Regions from separate parts of the Gracilibacillus pellucidus genome, predicted to be linked through region 1. Evidence: predicted binding sites of a transcription regulator. Region 1 holds the regulator's gene; each other region holds the start of a gene.
The links. The regulator LexA, encoded in region 1, represses DNA repair genes until DNA is damaged. The targets are predictions, from matches to a motif close to CGAACATATGTTCG.
Positions count from the first base shown of each region.

Region 2: addB (helicase-exonuclease AddAB subunit AddB) is a predicted target of LexA. The motif match lies at 2,560-2,573, and genes of this name have one in related genera.
Region 3: SH601_RS14020 (RpnC/YadD family protein) is a predicted target of LexA. The motif match lies at 4,138-4,151, and genes of this name have one in related genera.
Region 4: SH601_RS09270 (YolD-like family protein) is a predicted target of LexA. The motif match lies at 3,151-3,164, and genes of this name have one in related genera.

Region 1 covers NZ_JAWZSR010000008.1:119,735-127,625, forward strand. Annotated here, with positions in the region: gene SH601_RS13645 (hypothetical protein) at 1-850, shown strand, start outside; gene SH601_RS13650 (GNAT family N-acetyltransferase) at 923-1,447, opposite strand; gene SH601_RS17660 (N-acetylmuramoyl-L-alanine amidase family protein) at 1,625-2,554, shown strand; gene SH601_RS13660 (hypothetical protein) at 2,675-3,403, shown strand; gene SH601_RS13665 (hypothetical protein) at 3,686-4,384, shown strand; gene lexA (transcriptional repressor LexA) at 4,761-5,381, opposite strand; gene SH601_RS13675 (YneB family resolvase-like protein) at 5,643-6,305, shown strand; gene SH601_RS13680 (DUF896 domain-containing protein) at 6,379-6,603, shown strand; gene tkt (transketolase) at 6,774-7,891, shown strand, end outside.
Region 2 covers NZ_JAWZSR010000003.1:295,389-303,279, reverse strand. Annotated here, with positions in the region: gene addB (helicase-exonuclease AddAB subunit AddB) at 1-2,508, opposite strand, end outside; gene SH601_RS07095 (ABC transporter permease) at 2,771-4,189, shown strand; gene SH601_RS07090 (ABC transporter ATP-binding protein) at 4,205-4,876, shown strand; gene SH601_RS07085 (PASTA domain-containing protein) at 4,869-6,296, shown strand; gene SH601_RS07080 (GrpB family protein) at 6,437-6,946, opposite strand; gene SH601_RS07075 (AraC family transcriptional regulator) at 6,985-7,866, opposite strand.
Region 3 covers NZ_JAWZSR010000009.1:30,298-38,188, forward strand. Annotated here, with positions in the region: gene SH601_RS14005 (peptidoglycan-binding protein) at 1-1,636, shown strand, start outside; gene SH601_RS14010 (LCP family protein) at 1,683-2,696, opposite strand; gene SH601_RS14015 (glycosyltransferase family 4 protein) at 3,016-4,089, shown strand; gene SH601_RS14020 (RpnC/YadD family protein) at 4,213-5,142, shown strand; gene SH601_RS14025 (RpnC/YadD family protein) at 5,192-5,422, shown strand; gene SH601_RS14030 (DUF1659 domain-containing protein) at 5,701-5,925, shown strand; gene SH601_RS14035 (DUF2922 domain-containing protein) at 5,960-6,172, shown strand; gene SH601_RS14040 (YvrJ family protein) at 6,237-6,377, shown strand; gene SH601_RS14045 (DUF1540 domain-containing protein) at 6,441-6,596, opposite strand; gene SH601_RS14050 (helix-turn-helix domain-containing protein) at 6,658-7,891, opposite strand, start outside.
Region 4 covers NZ_JAWZSR010000004.1:271,880-279,770, reverse strand. Annotated here, with positions in the region: gene SH601_RS09280 (AAA family ATPase) at 1-1,955, opposite strand, end outside; gene SH601_RS09275 (exonuclease SbcCD subunit D) at 1,957-3,108, opposite strand; gene SH601_RS09270 (YolD-like family protein) at 3,219-3,575, shown strand; gene SH601_RS09265 (YozE family protein) at 3,585-3,806, opposite strand; gene tatC (twin-arginine translocase subunit TatC) at 3,829-4,581, opposite strand; gene SH601_RS09255 (twin-arginine translocase TatA/TatE family subunit) at 4,736-4,909, opposite strand; gene tatA (twin-arginine translocase TatA/TatE family subunit) at 4,950-5,123, opposite strand; gene SH601_RS09245 (dihydrofolate reductase) at 5,213-5,707, opposite strand; gene SH601_RS09240 (thymidylate synthase) at 5,721-6,674, opposite strand; gene SH601_RS09235 (C40 family peptidase) at 6,796-7,881, shown strand; gene SH601_RS09230 (DUF72 domain-containing protein) at 7,873-7,891, opposite strand, start outside.

The DNA of each region.
Region 1 (7,891 bases):
TAAAACAATTGGTATTTCTCTTAAACCAGAAGAAAACACAACAGCTGATATAAGTGAAGAAGAATACTTACAGCATGTTAGTCGTTATCAATCAGAAAATACTAGTTATATGGTAGATTCTGAAACTAGTGAAGATCATGTTATTCTTGAAGCGTATGACAAAGAAAGCTCAGAATTGTTATGGAGTACACCTTTACCGGAAATCGAGTCGATTCTTGATGGAGTAGAAGTGCTAGATAACTATGTTCATGTTGGGGGAGGTAGAATTCCTTATTTATATATTTTAGATAAAGAAACAGGTGATATCCTATACGAAGAAAAAGGATATTATACAGCTGGATTGCAAGTTGAAGATACAATCTATTTCGTAAAACAGCTAACGAATCATACATTCACTTTTTATAAGCTGGCCACAGATACTTGGGAATTGACAGAGTTAAGTACATTTGAAGATGTAGACCATGATTATGAGTATGGTAGATATTTAGAATATACAGATGGTATTTTAACTTATCATATGGCATTTGGAACAATTGGGATAGATACTTCTACTGGGGAACCATACATTAACTATTATTACGACGATGATGAAGGATTTGGAAATGACTATGTTTACACATTCATTCATGGGAATAATTTCTACCTTTTAAGTAGCAGTGTTGACCATACGGTTCTATCTATTTTGGATATTCAATCTAAGGAATTACTAAAACAATACCAATTAGATGAAGAAGTGATTGATATGGCTTCAACCGTTTCTGATGTATATAAAGTCCTTGATAATGACCGTTTTGTCATTATAACAAAAGAAGATGGTATTTATGAATTTGAATTAGCAGCATTTGAGTAAGGAGGGGATTTTTCCCCTCTTTTTTTGGTTCATTCTCGGTAGTGAAAAGAAGTGCTAATATCATATAAAAGCTTATAAATCACTACGAATCAAGCTAAATGAATAAACATCATAATAGGAACCATTATCATATACCCATGAACGTAAAAGCCCTTCTTTTTGAAAATGCAGTTTTTCTAACAGGTGATAAGAACGTACATTATCTAAGTCAACATATGCGGTAATTCTTTCTAAATTCCATTCTTTAAACACTTTTTCTAGAAAGAGGTGCAGCATTTCTGACGCAAAACCTTTTCCTTGCAGACGAGGTAATATGATATAGTCGATTTCACCTCGGTGATGTGTCCTATTGTATCGCTTCAATGTCACTACCCCCACAAATTCTTTGGTATCCTTCATTTTAGCTACATAACGTACTCCGGTATTAAATTCTTTCATTTTTTGATTCTTTTTAATAATGTCTAATGCTTCTTCCAAATTATTTATTGTTTTATGCCCGAAAAATTCCATCGTTTCTTGGTGAGAGTAGCACTTGTACAAACCATCTACATCTTGTTCAGATATTTCTTCTAATAGTATTCTATTATGTTCTAGCATCATTTCACCTCATTGTTTTCCAATAATTAGATTTTTATTATTATATCATCTTGATTTGGCCATTCAAATGATTAATAGCTAAAGCGCCGTTACAAAATAGCTAGTTAGTATTTATATTACTCATATAGGGATTTCATACGTCCTATTTAAAGTTAAGGAAAAGAGAGGAGGGGGAGCTTGGTCAAAATATTTATTGACCCTGGTCACGGGGGGACTGATTCAGGTGCAGTAGCTAACGATTTGATGGAAAAAGATATAACATTAATAATTGCAATGAAAATAAAAGAAAAATTAAGTGATTATGCGAATCTTTCGGTTCGTTTAAGTCGCATGAAGGATCGGACTGTTTCACTAAATCAACGTACGAATGCCGCAAACAGGTGGGGAGCAGATTATTTCGTTAGTATTCATGTGAATGCTGGTGGTGGAACAGGTTATGAAGATTATATTCATACTAATTCGACCAATTCTTCGCAAAGTAGTGAAAGACAAGAGACCATGCATAATGAAATCAATCGTTATATGGATTGGACGAACAGAGGGAAGAAGAATGCAAATTTTCATGTGTTACGTGAATCAAAAATGCCAGCCATTCTAACGGAAAATGGATTTATCGATTCAGAAGAGGATGCACAACAGTTAAAGGATTCCTCTTTTTTAGACAAAGTTGCGCAAGGTCATGTGAATGGGATTGTTCGTATCTTTAACTTAAAAAAGAAGGTAAGAGGAAATATATCACGTGCTGTAAGTGTGAAACCAAAAGAAGAACAATTATCTAATCGTTTAATCGTGGATGGTAGGTGGGGAAGCGAGACTACACGCGCCTTACAACGGGCATTAGGTACAGTGGAAGATGGCATCATTAGTAATCAAGTTAGAAATAGTGTGACAACGATGATCGTAAATGGGATAACATTTGGTAACGGTGGAAGTATGGTGATTCGATCGTTGCAAGATAAAGTTGGTGCATCAGCGGATGGTTTACTTGGTCCTGAAACAATTCGAAGGCTTCAAATGTATTTAGGAACACCAGTGGATGGGGTGATTAGTAATCCTTCAATGATGGTAAAAGAGCTGCAAAGACGGTTAAATGCAGACACATTCTAAAAAAGGCTAAACAAAAGTAATAACGACTATCGTAAATGCCCACACCAAACTTGGTGAAATCAGTAAAATAAAGAGAATCCTTAATGGAAAAAAATCTTGAATAAAGAAGGATGGGGTATAATGGCTTGCAATAAGTGTGGAAGAGTACAAAGTTCAGCAAGAGTCTCTACAAAGAAAAAAGCAAATGCAAGAAAAGAAATTATTGTTCCGAAAAAAGAGATAGTTGGTTGCAGCTGTAACGTAAAAGAACCAGCTATTAAACCAGCGAAATTAACGAATGATTGTGTCGTTGTAAATTCATTAGTAGGAACAAAGACAGTTCAAAAAGTGGCGGAAGCGACATTACCAATTACAGCGTTTGCTGGTTTAGGTGTGCTAGATGATATTGTATCAGTTAATGTAGTTCCAAATTTAGAAGGAGTTACACAAAATGCACGAGTTATCAGGGATAAAGTAGTCAACATCGGTCTACTTCCGGCATCCATTTCTATTTCGATTCTAGGTATTGAACTTCCTGTAACATTAGATACAAGTTTACCGTTCCAAGAGCATACAGATTTTCCAGGAGCATGTCCAGAAGATACACTAACGGAAACTCCATTAGAAATAGAGGGTATCTTTGTTCAGCCGGGTGTACCTGTAATTGGAGCTGCTGGTATTGATCTTGTTCAAGGTATTCTATTTAAAGTAGTATTGAAAACAACGATTACGGTTACACGACCAGTTATCCAAGATGCAAGCGGAAATGTTTGTGATGTTAATCCAAACCGTTGTGAAACGCCAGGCGCTATACCGACACAGACATTACCAGCACCGCCAAATGGTGGAGGCATTTTACCTTTACCATAGGTTAATCATCTAACAAGGTTAGTTAAGACTGGATAGTCAGTACAAAAAATGCAATCAACTGGCTGTTCTTGTTATATATTGGAGAAAGCTATGAAACTAGAATGAACAACGAAAGAAATAATTGCAAATCGCTGCACAGCTCTAGGATTTGCAGTCATTGAAGTATCAATTGCACTAAAAATAAAAGATCTTATGCCATGAGCAGTTCTGCGATAGTTGGAAAATGGCTAGCAAAATTAAAGTTAGTTTCATAATGAAATAAGAGTGAAAGGAAGCGATATAATGGCAAGTAACAATTGTGGTGTTAAAGTTGAGGTTCCTGCAAAACTACCTTTAAGACCAAAAGCGAAAAAGAAAGTAGAAGGTTGTAACTGTAATGTGACAGAACCAGTAATAAAACCAGCACAATTAACCAACGATTGTGTAGTAGTAAACTCATTAGTAGGAACAAAGACCGTACAAAAAGTGGCGGAGTCAACATTACCAATTACAGCGTTTGCTGGTTTAGGTGTGTTAGATGATATTGTTTCTGTTAATATTGTACCGAATTTAGATGCTGTAACACAAAATGCACGTGTTATTAAGGATAAAGTAGTTAATATTGGTCTTTTACCTGCATCCATTACAATCTCTATTTTAGATATTGAATTGCCCGTTACGTTGGATACTAGTCTTCCATTCCAAGAACACACCGACTTCCCTGGAGCATGTCCAGAAGATACGTTAACGGAAACACCATTGGAAATCGAAGGTATCTTTGTTCAGCCAGGTGTCCCTGTAATCGGGGCAGCAGGAATCGATCTTGTTCAAGGTATCCTATTTAAAGTAATCTTAAAAACAACGATTACGGTAACACGTCCAGTAATTCAAGACGCAAGCGGTAATATTTGTGATGTCAATCCAAATCGTTGCGAAACGCCAGGTGTTGCACCGACACACACATTACCAGCACCGCCAAACGGTGGAGGAATCCTGCCATAAAGTAAAAAGACATTTGATGAGTGTAAATTGGCCTGTATAAATCTTCTATACTCGATCAAAAGATTTCAGGTAGTCCTAACATGAAGAAAGATACGGTCTGCTACTATTTTTCTTTCAATGAGCATATATCTAGAAGTGACATTAGCAGATATTCCATTGACAAAGAGGTACCTTTGTTTAATTAGACGTACCAGTAATGTGGGATACAAGCGCTACAGTCATCACCATCATAAGAAAAATATCCTCTTGGCAGTATGAATCAATTGCCAAGGGGATTATTATGGGCAAAATAGTTAACATAATATTATTATGGTATTAAGAAAAAAGAAGTGCGACTATAATAGTGCGCACTCTATATCAGGCAGGAGGTATCCATTTAAACGGTTCGATATAACCCTACGACTTTCCCTAAAATACTAACATTTTCGTAAATTAATGGCTCCATTGTTGCATTTTCAGGCTGTAGGCGAATATGGTCTTTTTCTTTAAAGAAACGTTTAACCGTAGCCTCACTATCTTCTGTCATTGCAACAACAATATCTCCATTTTCAGCTGTGTTTTGCTGTTTAACTACTACTTTATCATCGTTTAAAATGCCAGCTTCTATCATACTATCGCCTTCAATAATCAATACAAATAATTGGTCGCTTGCATGCATTTCGTTATAAGGAATTGGGATATACTCTTCAATGTTTTCAACAGCAGTAATCGGTAGACCTGCTGTAACTTTCCCGATAACTGGTGCAAAAGTAGCCTCAGATTTTGGAATAGTAATTTCGCCTTCTTGTGGAAGGACTTCAATAGCCCTTGGCTTCGTAGGGTCACGACGAATGTAGCCTTTCTTTTCTAATCTAGCCAAGTGTCCATGAACAGTTGAGCTTGATGCTAGGCCGACCGCTTCCCCAATTTCACGAACAGATGGTGGATATCCTTTTAATTCTACTTGCTGTTTAATATAAGCCAAAATCTCTTCTTGCCGTTTTGATAGATTTGTCATATTAAAATCTCCTCACACGTATTATTTATTAAGTAAATTATAGCACAGCAACAATTGTTTTACAAACATTCGTTCGAAAAATCTGTTGACATGAACATTCGTTCGTGTATAATATGGTTACGAACAAAAGTTCTGTGGAGGGATAATATGTTAAAAAATTTATCGAAAGTTGACATTTTTTACTTAGTTGCCTTTATACTAGCTATTATCTTTTTATATTATTCTGTAGTAACTAGTTTATAAAGTAGGAGAGTAAGAAAAATGACTAATGCAATTATTTATTGTCGTGTAAGTACAGAGAAGGATGCACAAGAAACTTCTCTTAAAAGACAAGCAGAAGAACTACAATATTTCGCTAATCAATATAATTTTAATGTGTTTAAGACGATACAAGAGAAACAGAGCGGCTATGAGATTGAAAGAGAGGGTGTCTTTGAAATGTTAGAATCATTTCAAAATGGACAAGCTGACACCCTTCTGGTTCAGGATGAGACTAGACTAGGTAGAGGAAATACGAAAATAGCTTTGTTACATCAATTGAATCGTTTAGGTATATCGATTTACACATTATCACATAATGGTGAGCTTCATTTGTCAGAAGGGGATTCAATGGTTTTGCAAATTGTGTCCATAGTAGAAGAGTATCAGCGAAAATTACATAATGCCAAAATAAGACGAGGAATGAAAAAAGCAGTAAGCAACGGCTATAATCCAGCTAAAAACCTTTCTAATCAACATCTTGCGACAGGACGTGAGCGAAAAGAATTCCCGATTGAAGAAGTTGTTAGATTGAAGGGCAATAAGCTTACGTTTCAAGAGATTGCATCTGTTCTTAGAGGAATGGGTTATGATGTATCCAAAGCAACGGTACATCGCCGTTACCAAGAGTATCAAACACTTGAAAAATTACAAGATGAAGATTAGAATGATAGGGAGTATAGACGATGATGTCATATACTTTTTTTCATTTTTAAAAGGAATGAGGTGTACAATCTCGATGTTATCACAAGATAAAATTGCTCGAATTAATGAGCTTGCAAATAAATCGAAAAAAGAAGGCTTAACAGTAGAAGAAAAACAAGAACAAAAAGAATTACGTGAAGCTTATTTGAAAAATGTGAGAAAATCATTTAAAAATCATATGAAGGGGATGACAGTCGTTGACCCGAATGGGAATGACGTTACTCCGGAAAAACTTAAAAAGTTACAAAAGAAAAAGTAGTATTTTGCTGCTTTTTCTTTGTTTATACAAGAAAATTTTGTTAAACATTGCTGTTTTTGAAGAAAATGCTCTGTTTTTGAATAGAGATACTTGTCTTTGACTTCATTTCGTTATAGGATTATAGATGTGCGTACATATTTTTTTGTATATTGAAAGGGGACAAATTTACGATGGCAAAGCAAATTGAACAAAAGTCTATTAATGCTATTAGAACATTATCAATAGACGCTATTGAAAAAGCTAATTCTGGTCACCCAGGGTTGCCTATGGGCGCAGCACCAATGGCATATACTCTTTGGACTGAACACATGAACCATAACCCGAAAAGTTCTAAATGGTTTAACCGTGACCGTTTCGTATTATCAGCAGGACACGGGTCAATGTTGTTATACAGCTTACTACATTTAGCTGGTTATGATGTATCAATCGATGACCTAAAAGAATTTCGTCAATGGGGTTCTAAAACACCAGGTCACCCAGAAGTTCATCATACAGATGGAGTAGAAGCAACTACTGGACCACTTGGACAAGGTATTGCGATGAGTGTTGGTATGGCAATGGCTGAAAAACACTTAGAAGCTAAATATAATAAAGATGACTTCAATGTTGTAGATCACTACACATTTGCACTTGTAAGTGATGGTGACTTGATGGAAGGTATCTCACATGAAGCGGCATCTCTTGCTGGTCATTTGAAATTAGGCAAACTTATTGCACTATATGATTCTAATGATATTTCCTTAGATGGTGAGTTGAATAAAGCATTTTCGGAAAATGTAGAAGATCGTTTTAAAGCATATGGATGGCAAGTAATCCGTGTAGAAGACGGAACAGATACAGAATCTATCTCTAAAGCACTTACAGATGCAAAAGCAAACACTGATCAACCTACATTAATTGAAGTAAAAACAGTAATCGGATTTGGTTCTCCTAACAAATCTGGATCATCTGCATCACATGGTGCACCACTTGGTCAAGATGAAGTGAAACTAACAAAAGAAACTTATGCTTGGGATCATGAAGAATTTGCTGTTCCAGATGAAGTATACCAAGATTTTGAAACGAAAATTGTTGAAAACGGTAAAAAAGCTGAGCAAGAATGGAATGAACTATTCGATGCATATAAGAAAGCTTATCCTGAATTAAGCCAAGAATTAGAGGATGCAATTAATGACAAACTTCCAGAAGGATGGGAGAAAGAATTACCTGTATATGAAGCTGGTACTCATGCAGCAGCTACTCGTGCTACATCTGGTGAAGTGTTAAATGCGGTGGCTAAAGCAGTACC
Region 2 (7,891 bases), on a different contig from region 1:
CCATTCTGTTATTTGTTTCAACGCTTCATGGAAAAGCTGACCAATATCTGGTGCATCCAATTTATAGGTTGGACGCTCATCTAAATTCAAGCTATACTTAGCAAAATGTTGATAGGAACAGCGATGGTACATCTCTAATCTTGACACACTTGCTTTAATTTCTTTTTGATACAATTGTTTAACGGTTTCTTCCGCTAAATCTGTTGGTTTATTTTGATAAAAGAGACTGTTCAACACACGTTTATTAAGCGATGGTTGATCAGATTTTTCAATAAACCAATTTAATGTATAATCCCATATGTCATCAATTGGATAGCCTCTTAATTTTCTAGCTAATTGCGCTGTTAATGCACCTCTTGTTTTATTCGGTGTTGTGACAAAGCGCTCTGCCTCTGTCATTTCTTCTGGATCTTGCAGAAATAAACGCGCTTTTTGCTTCGGAAATATTTCTTCCATTCTTTTGATTAATGGAGAGGCAACTTTCTGTTTTCCTTCTTCATTACTAATTGGATAGCTCACCCATAAATAATCAGATGGTAAAGTGAAAGCTAAATAGACATAAAACCAGTCGTCTAATAATTGACGCTTGCTTCCGTTTGCAAGTTGTAAGCCATGTGTTTGTAAAAGAGTACGCTCTTCTTCCGTAATCAAACCATCTCCGCCTGGCTTCATTGGCCATGTCCCTTCATTTACACCTAACAAAAAGGCCGCTCTTATACCATGCATACGTGAACGGTCAATTGAACCTACTACAACATGATCAATACTCGGTGGAACATGAGAAAAGCGCAACGAATCAAATCCAGATTCTAATACATTCCGAAATGTTTGAAGTTCCATCTCTTCTTCACCAGCCACTTCCGTAATCTCCTCTAAAAGCTGGATAATTGCATCCCAAACCTGGTCTTGTTCACGTCCCTTTTCCACACGACCTTCTTCATCATATAAGTCTCGCATCGTTTCTAACCGATTTGGTGCACCAATTGATTCCAGCCATTCAAATAAAGCAATAGCCTTTTCTTTTATTGTCGGCAATTCTCGAAGCTTCTTATCAATATCAGCAAGTGCATCTGTCACCTTTTCACGATATGTGTTAATTCGGTTTTGTGTGTCCAACTCATTATCCGTTTGCGCTGACTGATCAAAACCTTTGAATCGTTGGAATATCCATGGCTTATCACTTAACCATCTGCTTCGCCCTCGAACACCATATTCCAACACATAATTCTCCAATTCATCGATTGCTTCTTGGTCTAACTTGTCGTTACCTGCACCAATTGGGATAAAACCAGCCTTTAACAAACGAAAAACTGCATCATAACGCCAATTCCCCTCAATAACATCAAGTAGAGAGCGAATCGTTTCAATCAACGGATGGTGTAGCATCGTTCTTTTTTCATCGACAAAAATAGGAATTTGGTAATCTTCAAATACGGTTGTAATCAAATCATGATACACGTCTGGCTCACGAAGTAAAACCGCAATATCCCGATATCGATATCCTTTATCTCTTACTAATTGGACAATTTCTTGTGCCGCTCCTTCTATCTCTGCACGTGGATGAACTGCTTCGGCGATCTGAATCGGAGCTTCGCTATCGTAACTTTGAACAGGTCGACTATCGAAATGCTGATCTAAATGGATAAACGCATTCTCTTCGCCTTCCTCTGCTTTTAATGACGTTACTTCTGTGGGAATCATTGCTTGTTCAGCTAATTGCTTAATTTGATAATAGGTTTCTTTCGTTTGATAGAAAAGATCTAACGGTACTATTTCTTCATTGTTTACATTATCAACGGTTAATGTAATCGTGACATTTTTTGCTTTCTTCAACATGACATCTATTACGAACAATTCCTGTGGTGTAAATTGATGAAAACCATCAATATATATAGTAGTGTCCGCCAGAAAATTAGTTGTTTCTAGCTTTTCTATTAACTGCTGTAATTGATCTTCACTGTCCATATAATGACCAGCAAGTGCTGTTGTCAATTGCTGATAAATATAAACTAAGTCATCTAATTTATTATGTAACGCCTTTTCACTAATTGTTTGATGCTGAAATCGTTCCATTTCTTCCATTTGCATATGAATAGCATCTGGTGTGACACAATAGCGTTTAAATTCCGTTATCATGGTTTCTAATTGTTCAATAAAGCCTTGTTTTTCAATAGCCTTTTGGAATACTTTCCACTCTTCTGTTCTTTCTTCCACAATTTTTCGCAGCATCATTTGCATCCCAGTTGATGTAATGTATTTCTTTGTTGCCCCTCCTGTTAGTTGCATAACACGCCAAGCTAATCGTGAAAAACTATATACTTGTGCACGAATCGAGCCATTGACATCGGGATCATTTAATAATGCATATTCTTGTTGGAAGGTCATTTGATCTGGTACTAGATAGATAATTGGAGGTCCTTGCGGGTTAGAGGCAAGCTCTTGTCTTATTTCCTTGAGGCACTCTTTACTTTTGTTCACCGTTGCATTGCCAATTAAAAATCGCAACAAAGAAGACACCTACTTTCTTATTCCTTTTGTTTATTCTATCACAGATTATATCAAACGTACGTTCCTGAGTAAAATGATAGCTGCTTAAAATAAGAATATGATAGATGTCTTTACCATGAATTAAGAAGATACAGTTATTTATTCATTTTATTACAAGAAATTATAATTTTTTGTAATATACGGAACTTTTTCCTTAGTTAATACGTCTATAATATATAGGAATTATTTTTTTGAAGACATTATAGAAAACAGGGGGAAGATGATGAACTTTTTTAAGAGAGGACTACTAAGTGTTACGAGAAGATTAGGCAAATCTTTTATTCTACTTGCCGTCTTATTTATTCTCGGAAATGTAATTGCTGGTGCAATTTCCATTTCACAAGCAACAAGTAATGTGGAGAAAAACATTAAAGAAAGACTTGGAACCGCTGCAACGGTAGAGCTTGATTATGAGCAAATTGAAGAACTAGATGAATCGGAGTTAATGGAAATTGATTTTAGCTCTGTTGGAACCGATTTAATTAAACAAATCGGAGAACTACCATATGTTAAATACTATGATTATAACGCAACAGACTATCTCCCTTCAGAAGATATGGAAAGATATGAAGGAACAGCAGGAGAAGTGGACTTTGGCGATGATATGATACACTTCGAAATCAAAGGGGTTAATTACGCATCCATTCTTGACTTTGAAGAAGGGAAGGCTAATCTAATTGATGGTCGTGTATTTAACGATGATGAAATTACCAACGGAAGTCCTGTGACCATTATTTCTAAAAATTTAGCAGAAGCAAACCATTTACAAGTTGGGGATACATTTAACTTACTAAACCAAGTCTATGATTACGACGAGGAGACTGGGGAGGAAAGCATTACTGATTCACGGGACGTTCCATTAGAAATCATTGGGCTTTTCGAACCTACAACCGTTAATACAGAGCAAAATAATGACGATGATTTCCATGATTTTATGGATGGTGAATATCAAAATACACTTTATGTACCTAACGAAATGATTTTCCAAGAGTCGCAATTTGCTTATGGGCTTGATGATGATTTGTCCATGGATGATATGTATCTTTCACCAATCTTCGTCCTAAATAATGCAGAGGATGCGGAAGCATTTGAGCAGGAGACATTACCATTATTACCGCAGTATTATATTGTGCATCACGCTACAGATACATACGAGAATATTGCTGGTCCAATCGAGTCGATGTCTACTCTAGCTAAATATGTATTGATCGTTGCTGTTATTACTACCATTCTTATTATCGGTTTAGTTGTTTTGCTATTCCTACGTGATCGTAAACATGAACTTGGTATCTATCTATCATTAGGAGAATCTCGTCTACGTGTAGTTGGACAAATCATGACAGAGGTTATTATCATTTCCATTATCGGAATGACTTTGTCCCTCTTCACCGGAAATCTACTAGCACAAACTGTTTCTAGTTCGATGATTGAATCTAACAGTTCGCAAGAGGAGGATTTCTATTCTTATACAGAGCTAGATCCGCAAGTATCTTCTACAGATGTAATTGATGCTTATGAAGTTAGTTTATCAGGAGAATTCGTCTTATTCTTCTATGTAGTCGGAATGTTAACAATTCTTTTATCAACACTTATTCCATTAATTTATATTGTACGACTAAACCCTAAGAAAATAATGATGTAAAAGGAGGCACCAATCATGATATTAGAAGCAAAAGATTTAAATTATTATTATCAAGATGGCGAAAGTCGTCGCTTTATCTTAAAAGATACAAATGTTTCCTTTGAAAAAGGAAAATTTTATACAATTTTAGGTCAATCAGGATCAGGTAAAACAACGTTACTATCACTACTAAGCGCCATGGATAAACCACACACTGGTGAGGTGCTATTCAACGGTCAAAATCTTGAAGCAATCGGTCACGAAACATATCGTCGTAATAAAATCGGGATTATTTTTCAAAGTTACAACCTCATCCCTACTTTTACAGCAGTAGAGAATGTACTAATAGCTATGTCGATTACGCAAAATGAACTACCTAACGAACATAAAACAGTTGCTTATAATTTGTTAGATTACATTGGCATCTCTCGAGATAAAGCGGACCGTACTGTCAATAAACTGTCTGGTGGAGAGCAACAGCGTGTAGCAATTGCACGTGCGCTCTCAACAAATGTGGAACTTATTCTTGCCGATGAGCCGACCGGAAATTTAGATGAAGAAATGGAAAAAGAAATTATCGATATTTTTATGAATTTAGCCCATGAGCACAATAAATGCATCGTAATGGTTACCCATTCTAACGATATTGCCCAACAATCTGATCAAACATTTTATCTAAAGAAAGGCGTCTTGCATAACCATGAGTGATTTCCTTTCCAATTTTGATAAAGATAATTACGATAAGTTAGATAAAAAGAAGAAAAATCCAGTAGAACAACAACCGAAGCAAGAAAAAGAAGAAACAAAAGAATCGCCTAAGAAAAAAACAACATCTCCAACACCGAAACAAGAAACATATACACCTGAGACTACTGAGCACAACGATCAAATTGAAATTGATCCGAATTATCAACGAAATAAGCGAATCAAATTGTTGATTTATATCGGGAGTGGCGCTATCTTTCTTCTATTAATCGGGTTCATTTACTACTTTACGCAATACGTAAAAATGGAAAGCTTTATCGGTGAACCTGTTGCCGAAGCAAGAAAATGGGCGGACGAAAACAAGATGGAAATAGCTCTAGAACAAGAATATAGCATGGAATATGATGCTAACCAAGTTATCGAACAAGCGGTTAAACAAGGTAAACGCGTGAAAAAAGGCTCAACAATCACGTTAACTAGTAGCATCGGTGCAGATCCTGAAGCACATATCGAGTTGCCAGCCTTCGAAGAAATGACATTGAGTGAAGCAGAAGCATGGAAAGACGAAAATAAGGCGGATAATCTTCAAATCGTAACAGAATACAGTGAAGATATTGAAAACGGGGATTTCACTCGTTTTGTGATTAGAGATGAGTCTATAAATGAAGAAGAGTATAAGCGCCAAGACAATGCTACTGTCTACTTTTCCAAAGGTGAAGAAGTGTTCAAAAAAGATATTAAGGTTCCAAACTTTGTCAGCAAAACAAAAGAAGAAGTAGAGCAATGGGCAGAAGCAAATGATATAGAAATTAGCTTCAAAGAAAAGCCATCGAAAAAAATAGAGACCGGACTTGTAAGCAAGCAAAACATTGATCCTGAAGAAATGATTGCCAAAAAAGAAAAGATGAAAATCACTATTTCACTTGGAGAAGCAACAGAAGTACCTAACTTTGCTTCCTTAACGATGGATGAAGCAATGAATTATGAAGGTTTAAACGTTACCGTTAAACAACAATTCCATAATAATGTTAAATACGGACAACTTATTGCACAGTCCATTGAACCAGGAACAGAGATAACAGAACAAGATAATCAAAATATTACCGTTACGTATTCAGAAGGCAAACCATATTTACGAGATTATCGTGGCCAACTGGAAGGCGATCTACCTCGAGCATTTTACGATGATTATCAATCAAAAGGAGCAAGCATTTCCTATATCGTCAAATATGTTGACGCTCCAGAAGTAAAAGGAACCGTTGTAGGTATGAGTCAATTTAATGAGTATGTGTCGATGGACTATACAGTAGAAATACGGGTCAGCAATAATAAAAATGCGGAGCCAGGTATGTTTGACAGTCCTGATGATGATATCGATATCGAGATGGATGAAGCTGTTGAGATGGATGATGTAGAGAAATAATCCAAGTCATGTAAAAGCCACTGAGAATCTCTTGATTTTCAGTGGCTTCTTATGTCTATCTTAGTTGTTTTCATTAGTTTCAACATTTTGAAAGTAATGAAAACAATAGGGTTTTTACAGGCCTTTACACCATGATAAACTTATGTTCTAGCTTTCTCTATTATCCTCTTGATAAATGGCTCTTTCTTCTTCGTATATGTCTGTCGCTCATATTTATAGCTAAAAGCTAGTTTCTTTTTCATTTCTTCATATTCTTTAGCTGCCTCTGTATGTGACCTTAGATAATCTCGGAATAGTATTTTTTCTATCCATTCACTACTGCCGAATTCACAAATATGCAAATGAACAGTTCCTTTTCCCCATTCACCTTTCCTAAAAAAGCGTCTATCCTTTAACTCTTGCTTAGGCACATACTCATAACCGAGCTTTTTTAATGGTTGCACAAAGTCATGGACCTCCCGCAAATCTTTCATACCGACAAGAATATCTATAATCGGCTTTGCCATTATCCCTTCAACAGAAGTACTGCCAATATGTTCTATTGCAATTACTTGTGGCATCAAAACAGTTACAAGCTGCTCCTTCTCTAGATCAAATTGTTTCTTCCATTCAGGACTATATTCTTGTAGGTTTACTATTGTTTGTTCCATTGTGCCGTCTCCTTTATCTTTATCTTCATCTGCATTTTCTATGTTTCGAAATGCTTATTGTTTTTCCGATATTGATTCGGCGTAATTCCTGTCTTTTCCTTATATCTTCTATTAAAACTAGAAGCAGACATAAAACCAACATATTCCGCAATCTGATGGATTGGTATATCTGTTTCTGATAGTAATTTATTTGCTTCAAATACCCTTCTTTGCAAAATATATTCTTGAATCGTCACGCCAAATTCTTCTTTAAAAAAATGAGACACATAATACTTACTCATATGTAATTTTGCTGCGATGTTATCTAGTCGCCAATCCGTGTTCCAAACATCATTTATCTCTTTAATTAACCGGTCATGAACAGCCATTTTTTTATTTTGATGTTGTTCTATTTTTTGATAAAGGATATCTTTATGTTCATTTTTGACTTCTCGACAAATAAAAAGTAACAATTCTAATAAATATAATTCAATCGCCTCTTTTTGTTTCCAACTATCTTGCTGCCTGTGCTCTAGCAATAAATTATCTGTAATCACTTGTAGTTTTTCTGTTTGCCAGACGAATAGATTCAATAAGAAATGTGGTGAAGAAAGCTGCTCTAAAAAAGAAGAAAATGTTTGATAAATAGGATGACTATCAGGGAGAAAATCTTCGGTAAACATCACGACGATTCGCTCATATGTTGCTCCTTCTTTTAAACTTACCCGGTGGAATTCGGAGCTTTTAAAAAGAAGAATCGCATTTTTTCGTAACCGATATACCTTTTCTTCAAACATGTACATTGCCTCTCCTTCTTTCAGCCATACAATCTCATAACCTACATGTCGATGATAGATAGGCATTTGCGAAGGTTCCTTCTTATCTTGGATTAAAAAGCCTGGTACATATTCATCTTGAACTGGTACTGATAATTCTCCCATGAAAAGTCACCTCTGTGATTAATTA
Region 3 (7,891 bases), on a different contig from region 1:
ACAGAAGCTGGCTGTAACAGGAATTGCTGATCCTACTACATGGTCTCGCTTAGAATCAGCAGCAACAGGTCCATTGAAAAATCCAATGTATCGTGACGATGTTGTTTCCTTAAAGAAAGATTTGGTTAAGTTAGGTTTTGGCGACTTTGCCTTTACTGATTACTATGGTTCGCAAACAGCAAAAGCTGTCAAGCAGTTCCAGAGTTACTATGGTTTATCTGCAGATGGGGTTGTTGGTAAGGGTACAACATCTAAGATGGAATCTATTATAAATAGCCCGTACCAAAAAGGAAAAAGTGCCTCTAAAATTAGTGACTATAAGAAGATGCTAAGAAATCTTGGCTATTCAAAAGGTATTACAACAACAAAGTATTTTGGAGCTACAACAGAAAAACGAGTGAAAGAGTTCCAAAAAGATAATGGTTTGCGTGTTAACGGGATCTTAGATGAGGTAACCATTAAGGCATTAGAGGACTTAGAAGTAGATAACGTCATTTATCGTGAAACAAGCTACAACATTTCTTTAAATGATCAATTAAACAAGCAATTAAGCCTTAACCCACCACCACAAACAGATAAGTATGCTAACAGCCCTGCTTATGTCAAAACCGCTGATGCATCCTTCTATACTGGTGGAGCAATCACGGGATCTCGTGTTAATGTACGAACTGCACCAGATACATCTAAAAATAATGTTGCAGCAACATTGGCTAAGGGAACACAGTTTGAATATGTCAAGAATGTCAAAGGAACTTCTGTGAGCGGCAGTACAACGTGGTATGAGATTAAATATAAAGGTGATACTTTATATGTGCATAGCTCACTAGCATCGAAAAATAAAACAATAGCTAAAATGAAGTCATCAACGACTGTATATGCGTCAAAAAGTACAAGTGGACATGTCTTTTACAAATTAAGTAAAGGTTCAGAAGCGACAGTTGAGAGCAAAGGATCTACTTGGACACAAATCAATGGTAAAACATGGCGAAATGCAAAAGCGTCAGAGGTTAAACAATATTTAGACCCAGCGAAGCAAGATGAATTCCAACACTTAGTACTATCTGAGAGTGTTCGTTTGCCAGGTTCAGAAATTAGTAAAGTATTGACTGGAAAAGGTGTTTTAGAAGGACAAGGTAACGCGTTCGTCAAAGCTGCTGAAACACATAATGTCAACGAAATTTATTTGATTTCACATGCTCTATTAGAAACGGGACATGGTAAATCTGCTTTAGCTAAAGGAATTGAAGTAGGTAAAAACAGTAGTGGTAAACCTGTTTTAGTCACTTCAAGTAATCGCAGTAGCCTATCGAATATCAAAAAAGTGCATAACATGTTTGGTATTGGTGCTGCAGATTCAGATGCTAAACGTCTAGGAGCAATTAAAGCTTACAATGAAGGATGGGATACCGTAGAGAAAGCAATTGTCGGTGGCGCTAAATTCATTGGAGAACGTTATATTCATAATCAGTATAACCAAGACACCATTTACAAAATGCGTTGGAATCCTGCTAACCCAGGTTACCCACAATACGCAACAGATATGGCATGGGCGTCTAAACAAATTAGTAATATCAAATCAATGTATGGTCAATTAAACAATCCACGCCTTGTATTTGATATCCCTGAGTATAAATAATAAAAAACAAAAAAATCGGCTTCGGCCGATTTTTTTGTTTTAGAAGCTACTCTGACACAGTGTTATGCTGATCTAGCTCCAAATGCTCCTGCAAAACTTGTTGCACTTCAGCAAGATTAGCTTCATCCAAACTGTAATAATAGACATTATTTTGATACAAGTCACTTCCTGCAAGGGTTAACGTTTCGACATCGATACTACCTGATGTACCATATGATACTAATCCTTTCATATCTTCAAAAGATAACGTAGTAGCCATGTTATTTCCAACTGCATGAAAAGCATCATCTAGCTTAAATACAGAATTAACGGATGTCGCTTTTTCGATAATAGATTTCATTATTTCTTGCTGTCTTTTTCCACGTTCAATATCATTATCAATCTTTCGCGTTCTGGCAAAGGCAAGTGCCTCCTCACCGTCTAATGTTTGTTCACCAGGGAAGAGATGAATAGCATCACGTTTATCATTGGAGTCAGACTCTTTAAATTCGAACGGCACATCTATTTCCACACCACCGATGGCATCAATTACATCAACAAATGCATTGAAGTTAAGTCTGACATAATAATCAACTGGAACGTCTAAGAAATTCTCCACTGCATCTATCGTCGCATTAATTCCACCAAATGCATGAGCATGGGTAATCTTATCTTGATAACCAACCTCCGGTATATACACATAGGAGTCACGTGGAATACTTAGCATTTTGATGCTTTCTTCATTTTTATTTAATGTTGCTAAAATGAGCGCATCTGATCGGACTGGTTCATCATTGCTACCGCGGTGCTCACTACCATCTACACCAACAAACAGAATGGAAATATGATCTTTAGTCGGATCTACTATTTCATCACGTAATGCGGATTTGTCACGCTCATCTTCTTCATAAGCATCTGTGACCGCTTTTTCCGCTTCATACACTAAATGAATCACATAAGCAGATATACTTGCAATAATGATGAATAAAGGAATCAAAATGAACCATAAAACCTTCCTACGTTTTCGTTTCTTTTTGGCAGTCTTTAACGCTGCTCTCGAATTCGCTTCTTGTTTAGACATCTCATTTCCCCCGATTTCTATACGTTACAGCCATTTTACTATGGAATGCTTCCTACGTAAAATAAGTTTTGTGAATTATTTGATTATTTAGCTCCTTCGCTTTTTTCTTGTAACAAGTCTGTAAATGAAGTAAATCTGATGAAAATTACCTTTTCCGTAATAAAATATGGTAAAATGATATACGGATTATCGAGACGGACTAGTTTTTAGCATCAATGCCGTATATTTATATAGTATATATGAAGAGAAATCATGCTATAATGGTGCAAGGTACACGAACAAAAGATGGAACAGTACTTTTTTTAAGTAGGTGTAAATTATGTTTAACGTAACGGAGTTAGTTGTAGCATTTCTTATTTCGGCTACAGTAGCATTTGTCTCAACTCCTCTAATAAAAAAATTAGCATTTAAAATAAACGCAGTGGATATACCAAAAGGAAGAAAAAAACATGATGGTGTAAAGGCAAGACTTGGTGGACTTGCTATCGTATTAGGAGTAGCAGCAGGTCTCCTCTATTTACAGCCAGAATATCCACATATGAGAGAGATTATTATTGGTGGTATCATTATTGTTATCACTGGTGTTATAGATGATATTGTCGGTTTAAAAGCTTATCAAAAACTAATTGGACAAGTGGGAGCAGCACTTATTGTGGTCTCATCAGGATTAGTCATAGATAAGATTACGATGCCTTTTATCGGCACTGTCCAACTTGAAGGAATGGGGCTAATCATTACGATTCTTTGGGTAATTGGTGTAACGAATGCGATTAATTTGATTGATGGTTTAGACGGTCTAGCAGCAGGTGTTTCTGCTATCGGTTTAACAAGTATTTTGATTATCGCAATAACGGATTATCGTTTAATAGTCGTTTATTTAGGTATGGTCTTAGTTGGAAGCTGTCTTGGTTTTTTATATCACAATTTTCACCCAGCGAAAATATTTATGGGAGATACCGGTGCATTATTTTTAGGGTATGCCATTTCGGTCATATCCATGCTCGGCCTCTTTAAAAATGTCGCCTTGTTCAGCTTTATCATTCCGATTATTATTATTGCGGTACCGATTTTTGATACGCTATTTGCGATTGTTCGCCGTTTAATAAATAAGCAACGTATTGGTGCACCAGACCGTAAACATATTCACTATCAATTAATTGATATGGGATACAGTCATCAGACGGCAGTGTTGATTATTTATGGATTTAGTGGATTTTTCGGTGTGATGGCGATTATCTTTAACAGTGCAACGATGTTAACCTCCTTGATTATATTAGTGCTAATTATCATTGGCATTCAGTTAATTGCTGAGCTAACCGGTATTGTGAAGAACGGCCAACAGCCGATATTAGGCAGTATTCGAAAATTAATAGGAAGAAATCAGAAAGTGTAGAAGTCAGTGTTTTCGAGAAGTGCTGGCTTCTTCTTTTACCGACGAAAACGAACATAAGTTCTTGTTTTGTTTAGTAGTATATGGTAGACTGACTATAATAAATAAAATAGGTGGTGCTAACAAATGGTATCTTTGTTGCTAGTAAAAGAAGAGCGGTCTAATTATATAGACCATGACCAGTTATTCAAGCAATTAATTGATACGTTCTTTGAAGATTTTCTCACAGCTTTTTTTCCTCACATTTCTCAACATCTTGCCTTTCCAACATTAAAACCATTATCAACAGAATTATTTACAGAATTAGTAGCTGGTGAAAGACGCCGAGCAGACATTGTAATGGAAGGAAAATTAAAGGGAGAGGACACGCTTATTATCATTCATATTGAACCACAGAGCTCTCCTCAAAAAGATTTTCCCAAAAGAATGTTTGAATACTACTGTTTACTGTATACTAAATATAAGAAACCTATTATCCCTATTGCTGTATTTAGTTATGACCACATTCGCGATGAGCCAGATACATTTACGATGTCATTGCCTTTCCATGAGACACTTACCTTTCAATATATCAAACTACAATTAAAATCATTAAATTGGCGTACTTTTTTGAAGAATGATAACCCTGTTGCTGCGGCTTTATTAAGTAAAATGAATTATAATGCTTCTGAAAAATTAGAAGTAAAAAAAGCATTTTTGCGAATGTTGGCAACTCAATCACTAAATCGTGAAGAAGTGAAGTTACTATTTGGCTTTTTTGAAACGTACCATCATTTAACAAATGAAGAGGAGGAAACCCTTATGTCTGAATTAAAAAACACAGGTGAAGAAAGTTTAGCAGAGTTCGTAAAGAAATTGCCCAATTCATTTTTTGACAGAGGATTACGTGAAGGAAAGCAAGAAGGGATGCGTGAAGGAAGAAAAGAAGGAGAACGAGAAGGAAAAATGGGAGAAAGGCGAAAGATAGCAGCGAATTTATTAGCTAAAGGAATGAATAAAGCGGAAGTGATGGAAGTTACTGGACTGACAGAAAAAGAAGTAGAGTCATTAGACTGAATCGAGATTCCCGACTACCGATGCAACAAATGAAGAGGAGGAAACCCTTATGTCTGAATTAAAAAACACAGGTGAAGAAAGTTTAGCAGAGTTCGTAAAGAAATTGCCCAATTCATTTTTTGACAGAGGATTACGTGAAGGAAGAAAAGAAGGAGAACGTGAAGGGAAAATGGAAGAAAAGCGAAAAATAGCGGCGAATTTATTAGCAAAAGGGATGAATAAAGCAGAAGTGATGGAAGTTACTGGACTGACAGAAAAAGAAATAGAGGCATTAGATTGAAGTGAGACCCTAATCCCACTGATTGTAAGTGAAGCTATTGACAGTGTATAGTAATAATGATTTTAACAGGAGGAGAAGCCTTAGTGCTTCTTCTCTTTTTTTGTCATGGTGCATGAAGTTCGTAAAATCCTCCACTTCAAGGTTCCAGTTAAAACAAAGAAGCTAAGTGAGGGATAAACGGACGCTAATGTCCTGATAACTTCCACTTTATTTTTTTAAAATGAATGACACCTTTCTCCCTCTCGTTTTGATTATAGAGGTGAAGGGAGGTGAGACAGATGGCAAATGCAGAAAGAGTTGATTCAAGACTTCAGTTAACATTCGAAACAGGTGTTGATCCTGTGTCAGGAGAACCGATCTATCAATCAAAATCGTTTAACAATGTGAATGTTGATGCAACAGCAGAGCAATTACTTGCAGTAACAAATGCGCTTGTTCCATTACAACAACATAGCTTGTACACAGTGAAGCGTAATGACACAGAATTAATTACAGCTGAGTAAGTGTAACGGTTGTAAAAGGAAGGAGGTGTGAACGGTGAAAAAGCTTGAATTGAAATTTAAAAATGAAGAAGATAAAACAGTAACGATTTCATTAGATTATCCAGTAGAACCTGTTGATCCAGCAGCAGTTTCTGCAGCAATGGATACAATCTTAGCCGAGAATGTTTTCTTTACTTCAGGTGGTGAGCTAGTTGAGAAGGCTAGTGCACGTATTGTAGAACGTCATGTATCAGATATTGAACTGTAATTTAGTGATAAGGAGGGCTGTCATGCTCTCCTTTTCATATGAAGAAGAGAAAGGAGTGCAAAACATGGAGGAAACTTGGTTATCAATAATAACGGATTTAGGTTTTCCGGTTGCGGTGACGTTTTACTTATTACACCGGATTGAATCAAAACTCAATACATTAATTGAGTCCATTGTTACCTTGCCTGATAAAATGCATGACTAAAAGAAAAGAAGGTGAACCTCAGCTAACGATATTCTCGTTAGCTGAGGTCATTAAAGAAGGCTGCTAGACGGTTGGGACGAAGGTATGGCAATCCGTTTCTTGTACATCTTTAGCTTGTTTACCTGTATGACTGACAACATAGATCGTATCAGCAATACATTTATTCCCTTCGGCCCAATATTTACAGTTGTTTACTTCACATTTCACATCTTTCGCCATCACACACACCTCCTATAGTCATATTGTGAAACGGTGTATAGGAAATATGTGAGGGAAAATATTACTTTTTAGGATAGATAGTTAACAATCGCATAAAATGAGTATTATTAGCGTCAACACAAAGATAATGTGCCGAGGCTTCTTTATAAATATGTAATTGTTGCGATACATTACCTAAGATAGCGTGACAATAATTTTGGGCAGTTCTGTCACCAGTCGTTTGGAAATATGGTAAGATTTCCTCACTGATTTTTGTGCGGTAGTTATCTGTGCCATGTATTTGTAAGAGGATGCCTTCTAATAAATAGCAATAATAAGTATATTTTTTCTGTTTGTTTAGTTTGTTAGCAGAGTTGATATAGGTTAAAGCCAGATCGGGTTTTTTCTGTATGGCATAGAGGTAGGAAGTGAAAAGAATATACTTCGCTTTTTGTAATGGATTTTTTTCATTGGCGATCGCTTTTTTGTTATATTTTAAAGCATTATCCACATCATTATTTTCAAAATATGCAAGGCTTAATACATAATGAATGTAACTGGTGTAGATGCTCGTATAATGAGCTAAAATATGATGGAGTTTTTCAATAATAATAGTGTTGGACTGTTGCATGCTGTAAATCGCATTTTTTAAAAGAAGAATGTTGGATAGTAAGGCACTTGGGAGGTTCATAGATGATTGGTATAGCTTCAAGGCAGTATCAGCATAGCTGTTGGAATCTTGATAATTTCCGATTTCCTCATAGGCTAATGCATAATATAAGTGGATGTCACCGTCTATTGCAGATTTTTCAGGATGTAACTTGGATGCTACGTTCAAATAACAAAGTGCATAGTTAATGTGATGGATTTCTAAATAATATAAGCTGAGCGCTTTCTGGAATGGAAAGGTGTGAGTGGTAGTCTGTGTTTCTATGTAATGTTGTACATCTGTTACATGCTTTGTTGCGATGTCTGTTCGATGCCGAATAAGTGCGTATAAGAAATGACATAACACATGTAATCCTTTATTCTCATAGAAATAGGGTGCTGGTACTTCCCTTAGTTCATTGTAATATTTTTGAGCTGTTGTGTAATTTCCTTGTGAGATACTTCGGTGCCATGAATGTAGTTTATTGGAAAGTGGCTGGTCCTCTTGGGCGGTGAATTCTTCGATTTGGAGTGTCTCTTGAATACGTGACAGTAATTCTCTCGATGGATCGTATTTTCCTAATTCAATTCTACTAATCGTCGATACACTAGTGTTTACAACATTTGCTAAACTTTGCTGTGTCCAACCTAATTTCTTACGATAAAGC
Region 4 (7,891 bases), on a different contig from region 1:
TGATATACTTCTTGCACTTGTTTTAATTGTTCTTTTAAGCTTTCATAGGCTTTAAGCGTTTGTTCTATTTGTTTTGACTGCTCTTTCAGAACTTGAAGCTCTTTATGATACGTATGAACCGATTGCTCGTTTCGTTCTCTTTCTTCTTTCAAATTCATTTCTTGTTGCTGCAAGTCCTTACGGGTTAATTGCTGTTCGTTTATAGCTAACGAATGAGCTAAATGGGTAACGATTTGTTTTTTGCCTTCGCCTTGCTCTTTAATCTGCAAAAGTTTCATTTGCATCTCTTTGCTTTCGTCTTGTAAGGCTGTTAATATATTTGTCTCTTTTTCGATCTTATCATCTGACACGAGGCCGTCTTCCGTCGTATTTGGATTTGGATGGTGAACGGATCCACAAACAGGACATGGATCGCCATCCATTAACGAGCCTGCTAATTGACTGGCATAATGTCTTTTTCTTTCCTTCTCTAATTGCTCACACTTGTTTTGTTGTTCTTTTACTTTTCTTTCTAATTTTTTTACTACGCTTTTATATTGTTGATAATCCTTCCTCAATACAAGGAGTTCATTGAATGCCCCGTTTAAATCCTTCATATCTTTTGCGTTTCGTTGTAATTTATCTTGTTCTACTTGTTTTTGCTGTAAAAGGGTAGTTGATTCATAGATTTTATCCTTCAGTTTGTAATAAGCTTCTTTCTGTTCTTCAGCCTGATTAATACTTTTCAATAATGTAGCTTCTTCATTTTCTTTTTCCTTTAGTTTGGCATGAAGTTGATTACGCTGTTTGGTAACTGTTTCATATTCATCGATTTTCTCTAGTAATTGTTGCTGTTCTTTCCATTTTAACTGTAATGCATTCCGCTCCGCTTCTTTCTGTGCTTCTTCTTCGTATTGTGCACGTACTCTTTGATAATCCGCCTCTTTTTGCTCTTGAGCAATACGCAACTTATCTAGTTTGGATTTTTCCGTTTCCCATTCTTGCTTTCTTGTTTGCATTAATTGTTCGATTGGTTTTATTTTTTCAGCTGTTTTACTAAGTTCAAGTTGGGTTTGTATTTGTCCGATTTCTTGTTCTTTTTTATCCAGCTCTATCTGTTTACTTGTTAATTGTTCGTATTCCTCAAATTGCTCACATAATTTCTTTTGTTCATAATATTGTTCTTGTAGTTTGGTTAGTTCAATGTTAACTTGCTCTAATGCTTGTTTCTCTTTCTCTTTTTCTGCTTCTAATGCTACATAACGATCATCTAACTGCTCTTTTATTTTTGTTTCTGCTTCTCTATCAAACGATCCTTCAGGAAGTTTATTCAATTCTTCTTCATATCGCCACTTCACTTTATTTATGTCTTCTTCTAATACTTTCGCTTCTTCTTTTAATTTATCGGTCATATTTTTATAGAAGTAGGTGCGAAAGATTTTTTGTAAAACTTCTTCCCGTTCTTTACTGTTTTCTGAGATTAACTTTCGAAATTCACCTTGAGGTATCATAATCATCTTTTTAAATTGTTCATAGTCTAAACCAATCATTTCTTCTATTGTTTCATTCACTTCTTTAATTTTAGATACGATCAGTTCTTTCTTACCCTCATCCTTGATCAGATAAAAACTAGCACTTGCTGCTTCTTCTGTATACCCCTCTCCACGAGCTTTTGGTTTTTGCTGTTTTGGACTACGAACTACTTGGTATTCTTTATGATGAAGTGTAAATGTAAACGAAACAGTGGTTTGTTCAGAGGCATTAGCAAAATGACTTCGAAAACCGTCCTGATCTCGATCATTACCACTTGCTCTGCCATATAGGCTATAACAAATCGCATCAAATATCGTTGTTTTTCCAGCACCTGTAGGGCCTGTCACTAGAAAGATCGGCTCACTTCCTAATTTCGTAAAATCGATTAGCTGTTTTTCTCGATATGGTCCAAATGCAGTTAATTCAAGTTTTAAAGCTCGCATCTTATTTTTCCCTCTCTTCTTTCAGTACTTTTTGAATAACATCCTTTACATATTTTTCTCGTTCTTTTGGTAATTCTGTTCCTTTTATTTGTTGATAGAAAGAAGCGAACAATTGCTCGTGTGTCATTTCTTGTTTTTCTTTAACAGCGTTAATTTCCTTTAATGATTGGTGAACAAAATGATGTTTCCGTTCTAATCTTAGGATATTCGGAAATAATTTACGAAGCTTTGTTACAGGATCCATAATTTGTCCATCATCTAATAAGCTGATTTGTAGATAGTCATCTGTTGGTTCTGCTATTTTTCCTTCTAATAAATCAGTGAAATATCCTTCAATAATTCGTAAATCACGTGCCGCTTGTAAAGGAATAGTTCGGATAGTTTTATCACTTTCTGTTATGTCTAGGATGGTAACAGATTTCTTATGATTTGCTTCTGAAAAGGAGTATTTCATAATGGAGCCACTATATCTAATGTAGTCGCTAGTTATTTTCTGAGGTTGATGTAGGTGTCCTAAGGCAACATAATCAAATGATTCGAACAAGGATGCATCAATATATGGAGTACCGCCGATCATTGTCAGTCTTTCTTCCGATTCAGATTCCATTCCACCCGCAATAAAAGCATGTCCAACTAATATATGTTTGGCGCTTTTATCCATATTAACTTCGATTTCTTTCACGATACGATCCATAGCATCTTGATGAGTTTTTATTTCCGTGTCACCAAAGTAATTGCTCACTTCTTCAGGTTCCATATAAGGTACTAGATGGAAGTATACATCTGCATCTCCATCATTAAAATGAATAGGCTCAAACACTTCTTCTATTGTTGTTGCTAAGTACAGTTGTCTTGATCGAAATAAGCTCGCTCCAAATCCTAGTCTATCTGCACTATCATGATTACCAGAAATCGCGACAATAGGAATATTCATCTCTACTGAAACAGTTGTGAAAAAGGAATTCAGCACCTCTACGGCTTCTCTAGGTGGTACCGCTCTGTCATACAAATCACCCGCTATAATAATAACATCTGGTTGCTCCTCTTTAATCTTGTCAATCAAATGGTCTAATATCACTCGTTGATCTTCCGTCATGTGTAACCCATGAACAATCTTGCCTAAATGCCAATCTGCTGTATGTAATATTTTCATGTTAATCTCCACCCTTTCTATTTTCCTTATATTCATTATACACGAACAAACGATCGAAGTCTATTGAAACAGAACGTATATTCGTGTATAATCATGATGAGGTGATTCAGTTGATCCATGATCGAGGTAAACGAAAATGGTCTTCGTTAATGTTGCCAGAACATGTGGAAATGCTACAGCAATTTTATACGAACGATACCAAAAAACAAAAGCCCATTTTAAGCGAAGATGATATAAATGATCTGGAACAAACTTTACAACAAGCTGTAATAACGAAACAACAAGTAGTCATTACTTATTATAAAAATGACACATTATATGAAAGTATCGGTACTATTCATGCATTACTGCCATTAGAAAAAAAGATAGCAATTAGGCAAGATTCTATAACGCTTCAGCTTTACTTTCAGGACGTGACAGCAATTGAAATAATCAGTGATTCAGTGATTAGGAAAAGCCATGAGTAAATCATACACTCATGGCTTTGCTTCTTCCTTATATTCTTCCCATACTTCATCATATGTCGCAATAGCCTCCGGAAATGGAGCATGCCATTCCAAATAGCTACTAATTTCATAATAATCATGAGAATGCTTAGGAAAGTCATGGTCATAAAACATCCAATCCGCTAACTTTCGGGCATGATCGATTTGCTTATTTCCTCGATAACGCATCATAAATTGATAAAAAGACTTCATATCTATGCTCAAATCCTTTGTATTAGGTTTCCATAAAGTTTTCATGTTTTGCCTGTTTCTTACGATAAACAGTCCGTGATAAAACAATACTGATTTCATATAAAATAATTAACGGTATCGCTACAACGATTTGCAAAATAAAATCAGGTGGTGAGATCATCGTACCGATTATTACTAATATAAAATAACCATATTTTCTTGTTTTACTTAAAAATTGAGGGGTAACAATCCCTAAACTAGTTAAGAACATGGTAATAACGGGCACCTCAAAAAATATCGCAAATGGGAATGTAACACGGAATATAAAGCGGAAATAGTTTTCTACCGTAAACATCGTGTCAAATATGCCATCATTCAATGATAAAACGAACGGTAAAATTAATTGAATAAAGATAAAATACCCGAATGCTAAACCAGATAAAAACAACATAAAAATAACTGGTATGTATATTAACGATACCCGTTGTTCTTTTTTAGTTAGACCAGGACGAACGAATAACCATAATTGTATACACAAGAAAGGTAAAGTTGCCGCAAAGGCAACAACAAACGCAATCATAAAAATAATCCAGATAATTTCCTCTGGAGAAATTAAATTTAATGTCAGATCGATGTCGCGAAGAAAGAAATTTCTAATCTCTTCTACAAAATAAAGACCTGCAGCAAAAAACAACACAAATACTAGTACAGTCCACAATAAACGCTTGCGTAATTCTGCAAAATGATCCAGAAAAGCCATTTCTTTCTCATTTGGTAACGATTTATCTTGCTCCATATTTAACGCCCCTTCATCCCTATAGCTGATGCAAGAAAAAAGGTTGGAACACAAAAGTATGGAAAAAATAATTGGATCACAACAGATGTTGTGAATATTACCCAAATGTTCATTCTTCCATCTCATTTTGGTCCAGCCTTTGTACGTTTCTTTCTTATTTATCAGATTTGTCCTTATCCTCGTCCATTATGTCATTAGTAGCTTTCTTAAATTCGCGCAAAGAACTACCAATCGCTTTACCGATCTCTGGCAATTTAGAAGGGCCAAAAATAACTAATGCAATAATTAAAATGAGAATTAGGCCTGGAAACCCGATATTAGAAAACATGACATTCACCTCACTCAGTCTATTGAGCCAACTTTACATTTTATTTATCTTCTTTAACCTTGTCTTCATCTGTTAAGTCACGTGTCGATTTCTTGAACTCACGTAATGTTTGTCCTGCAGCTTTACCGATCTCCGGTAATTTCTTTGGACCAAAAATGACTAGTGCAATAATTAAGATTAAAATTAAGCCAGGAAAACCAATAGCTGATGGCATAGTTGAACTCCCCTTTATATAGAATCATCCTATCACTATCTGTTATCTTACCATGATTTTCTATGGTTGTCTTTTATATCGAAGAAAAATTATTTTGTTTTCCGATCATACTGTAGAAAGTAATAATCATAAACGTTCTTCTCGTCCTTTATACCTTTTTCATTCTTTGTTAAATGCCATTCATTCTCATCAAATTCAGGGAAGAACGTGTCCCCTTCAAACGCTTCATCAATATAGGTCATATAAATACGATCAGCAAAATCTAATACTTGTTTAAATAGAACTTCGCCACCTATCACAAACCATTCTTTATCTGGTTCTTGTGTACACATTGTTTTCAACTCATCAATAGAATGAATAACCTTGCAGCCTTCATATGCAAAATCCTTATTAGTAGTTAAAATAATATTCTCTCGGTTTGACAATGGGCCTTTCATTGAATCGAATGTTTTCCGTCCCATAATAATTGAATGAGAGGTAGTTAATTCTTTGAAAAACTTTAAATCATTTGGCAGACGCCAAGGCAATCGATTGTCTTTACCAATAACACGATTTTTGTCCATTGCAAATAATAATGAAATCATCGTACCCCTCCTTTTATACAGCTACTGGCGCTTTTATAGCTGGATGTGGATCATAATGTTCCAGTGTAATATCTTCTAATTCCACATCAAATAATGATACTCCTTCTTTAATCGAAACAGTCGGTAATGCTTTTGGTTCTCGTTCTAATTGTGTTTTTACCTGTTCGGTATGATTCGTATAAATATGTGCATCACCGAATGTATGGACAAATTCACCTGGCTCTAAGCCACATTCATTGGCAATTAATAATGTTAATAATGCATAACTGGCAATATTAAATGGCACACCTAAGAAAATATCACCACTTCGTTGATACAGTTGACAACTAAGCTTGCCATCCGCTACATAAAATTGGAATAATGTATGACATGGAGGTAACGCCATGCTTGGTACATCTTCAGGATTCCAAGCAGAAACAATATGCCTTCTTGAATAAGGATTATTCTTAATCGCTTCTACAACCTCTTTTAACTGATCAATCATATCACCTCGAGTTGTTTGCCAAGAACGCCATTGTTTACCATAAACAGAACCTAAGTCTCCGAATTTACTAGCAAAATCCTCATCTTCTAATATGCTTTGCTTAAAACGGTCCATTTGTTTATCATATGCTTCTTTAAATGTAGCATCCGTTAAAGAACGATTACCAAAGTCTGTCATGTCAGGACCATCGTATTCATCGCTTTCCACCCAATTTTTGAATGCCCATTCGTTCCAGATATTATTATTATGTTGTAGTAGATAACGGATATTAGTATCACCTTTCATAATCCATAATAATTCACTAACAATTAAGCGGAACGGAACTTTCTTTGTTGTTAGTAGCGGAAATCCTTCCTGTAAATCAAAACGCATTTGATGACCAAAAATAGATAAAGTACCTGTATTGGTGCGATCCTCTTTCTTTGTACCTTCTACAAGCACTTTTCTACATAACGCTAAATAATTTTCTTCACTTAATGACATCTTTTTACTTCCTTCCTAAAACATTTGTTACAAATGCGTAACAAATAAAATATTAAATCATATTTCCCCCATTTTAACATAAATTTTTCTGTAAGTAATTATTTCAAGGAGGGGTTGTTGTATGTTGTTAGAAGACCAATTAACTAGAGTAGTAAAACACTCCGTAGCATACGGCTTTGCCTTTAGTCAGCCCTTTTCTTTTTATGTCGATGTTTACCCGCTCATGCAAAATGAAATATTAGAGCAATCTGACATGCTAGAATTCGGCATGCAGCATGAATCGGTAAGCATGTTGCAGCACAAACTACAAAAACTATCCTATTATGATACTTCCGTTGATGGCGAGTTTGGCATTTTGACGGAATATGCACTGAAGAAATTCCAAAAAGAGCATCTGCTCGAAGAGACTGGAAAAGCTGATAAAGAAACTGTTAAAACTATTATTGACAGAGAAGAATCATATCATGAAAAAATATTAAAAGAACAGGAACTAGACTTTTCACTTGGAGATACAGGTGAAGATATTAAGAAAGTACAAGAAGCATTATTTTACTATGGGTACTATCGTGCTGAAATTGACGGTATTTTTGGTGGTAAGTCAGAAAAAGCATTACAAGCGTATAAACAAGATATTGGTGTAGAAATACATCATATAGAGACAGAGGTACAACAAGTAACAGTAGAAACACCTGAAGTGGAAGTGGAAGTGGCAGCAACAGAAATGGAGAACACAGTAGAAGAAGTCCATGAATTAGAGGAGCAAGAGATACAAGCAGAATCATCACAACCAGAAAATAAACCAAATGAAGAGGAAAAGAATGCGGAACAAACGAACACGGACCTATCAACTAATCAAATCATCTCGTCTGCTCAGTCACATATTGGTGTTCCATATGTGTGGGGTGGAACAACGACATCTGGTTTTGATTGTAGTGGCTACTTACAATACGTCTTTCAAGAGCTAGGTGTTAGCTTACCTCGAACAGTAAGTGAAATCTGGAATGCAACAATACCGATTGATCAACCTTCTGTAGGTGATTTAGTTTTTTTTGAAACATATAAACCAGGTCCATCACACGCCGGCATTTATCTAGGTGACGGAAAATTCATTCATGCCGGCGCATCAAATGGAGTAGAAATAACAGAATTGAGTGTTAGTTACTGGTCTGAGCGATACTTAGGAGCTAAACGTGTTTCCTTAAAGTAAATCAAAAAAA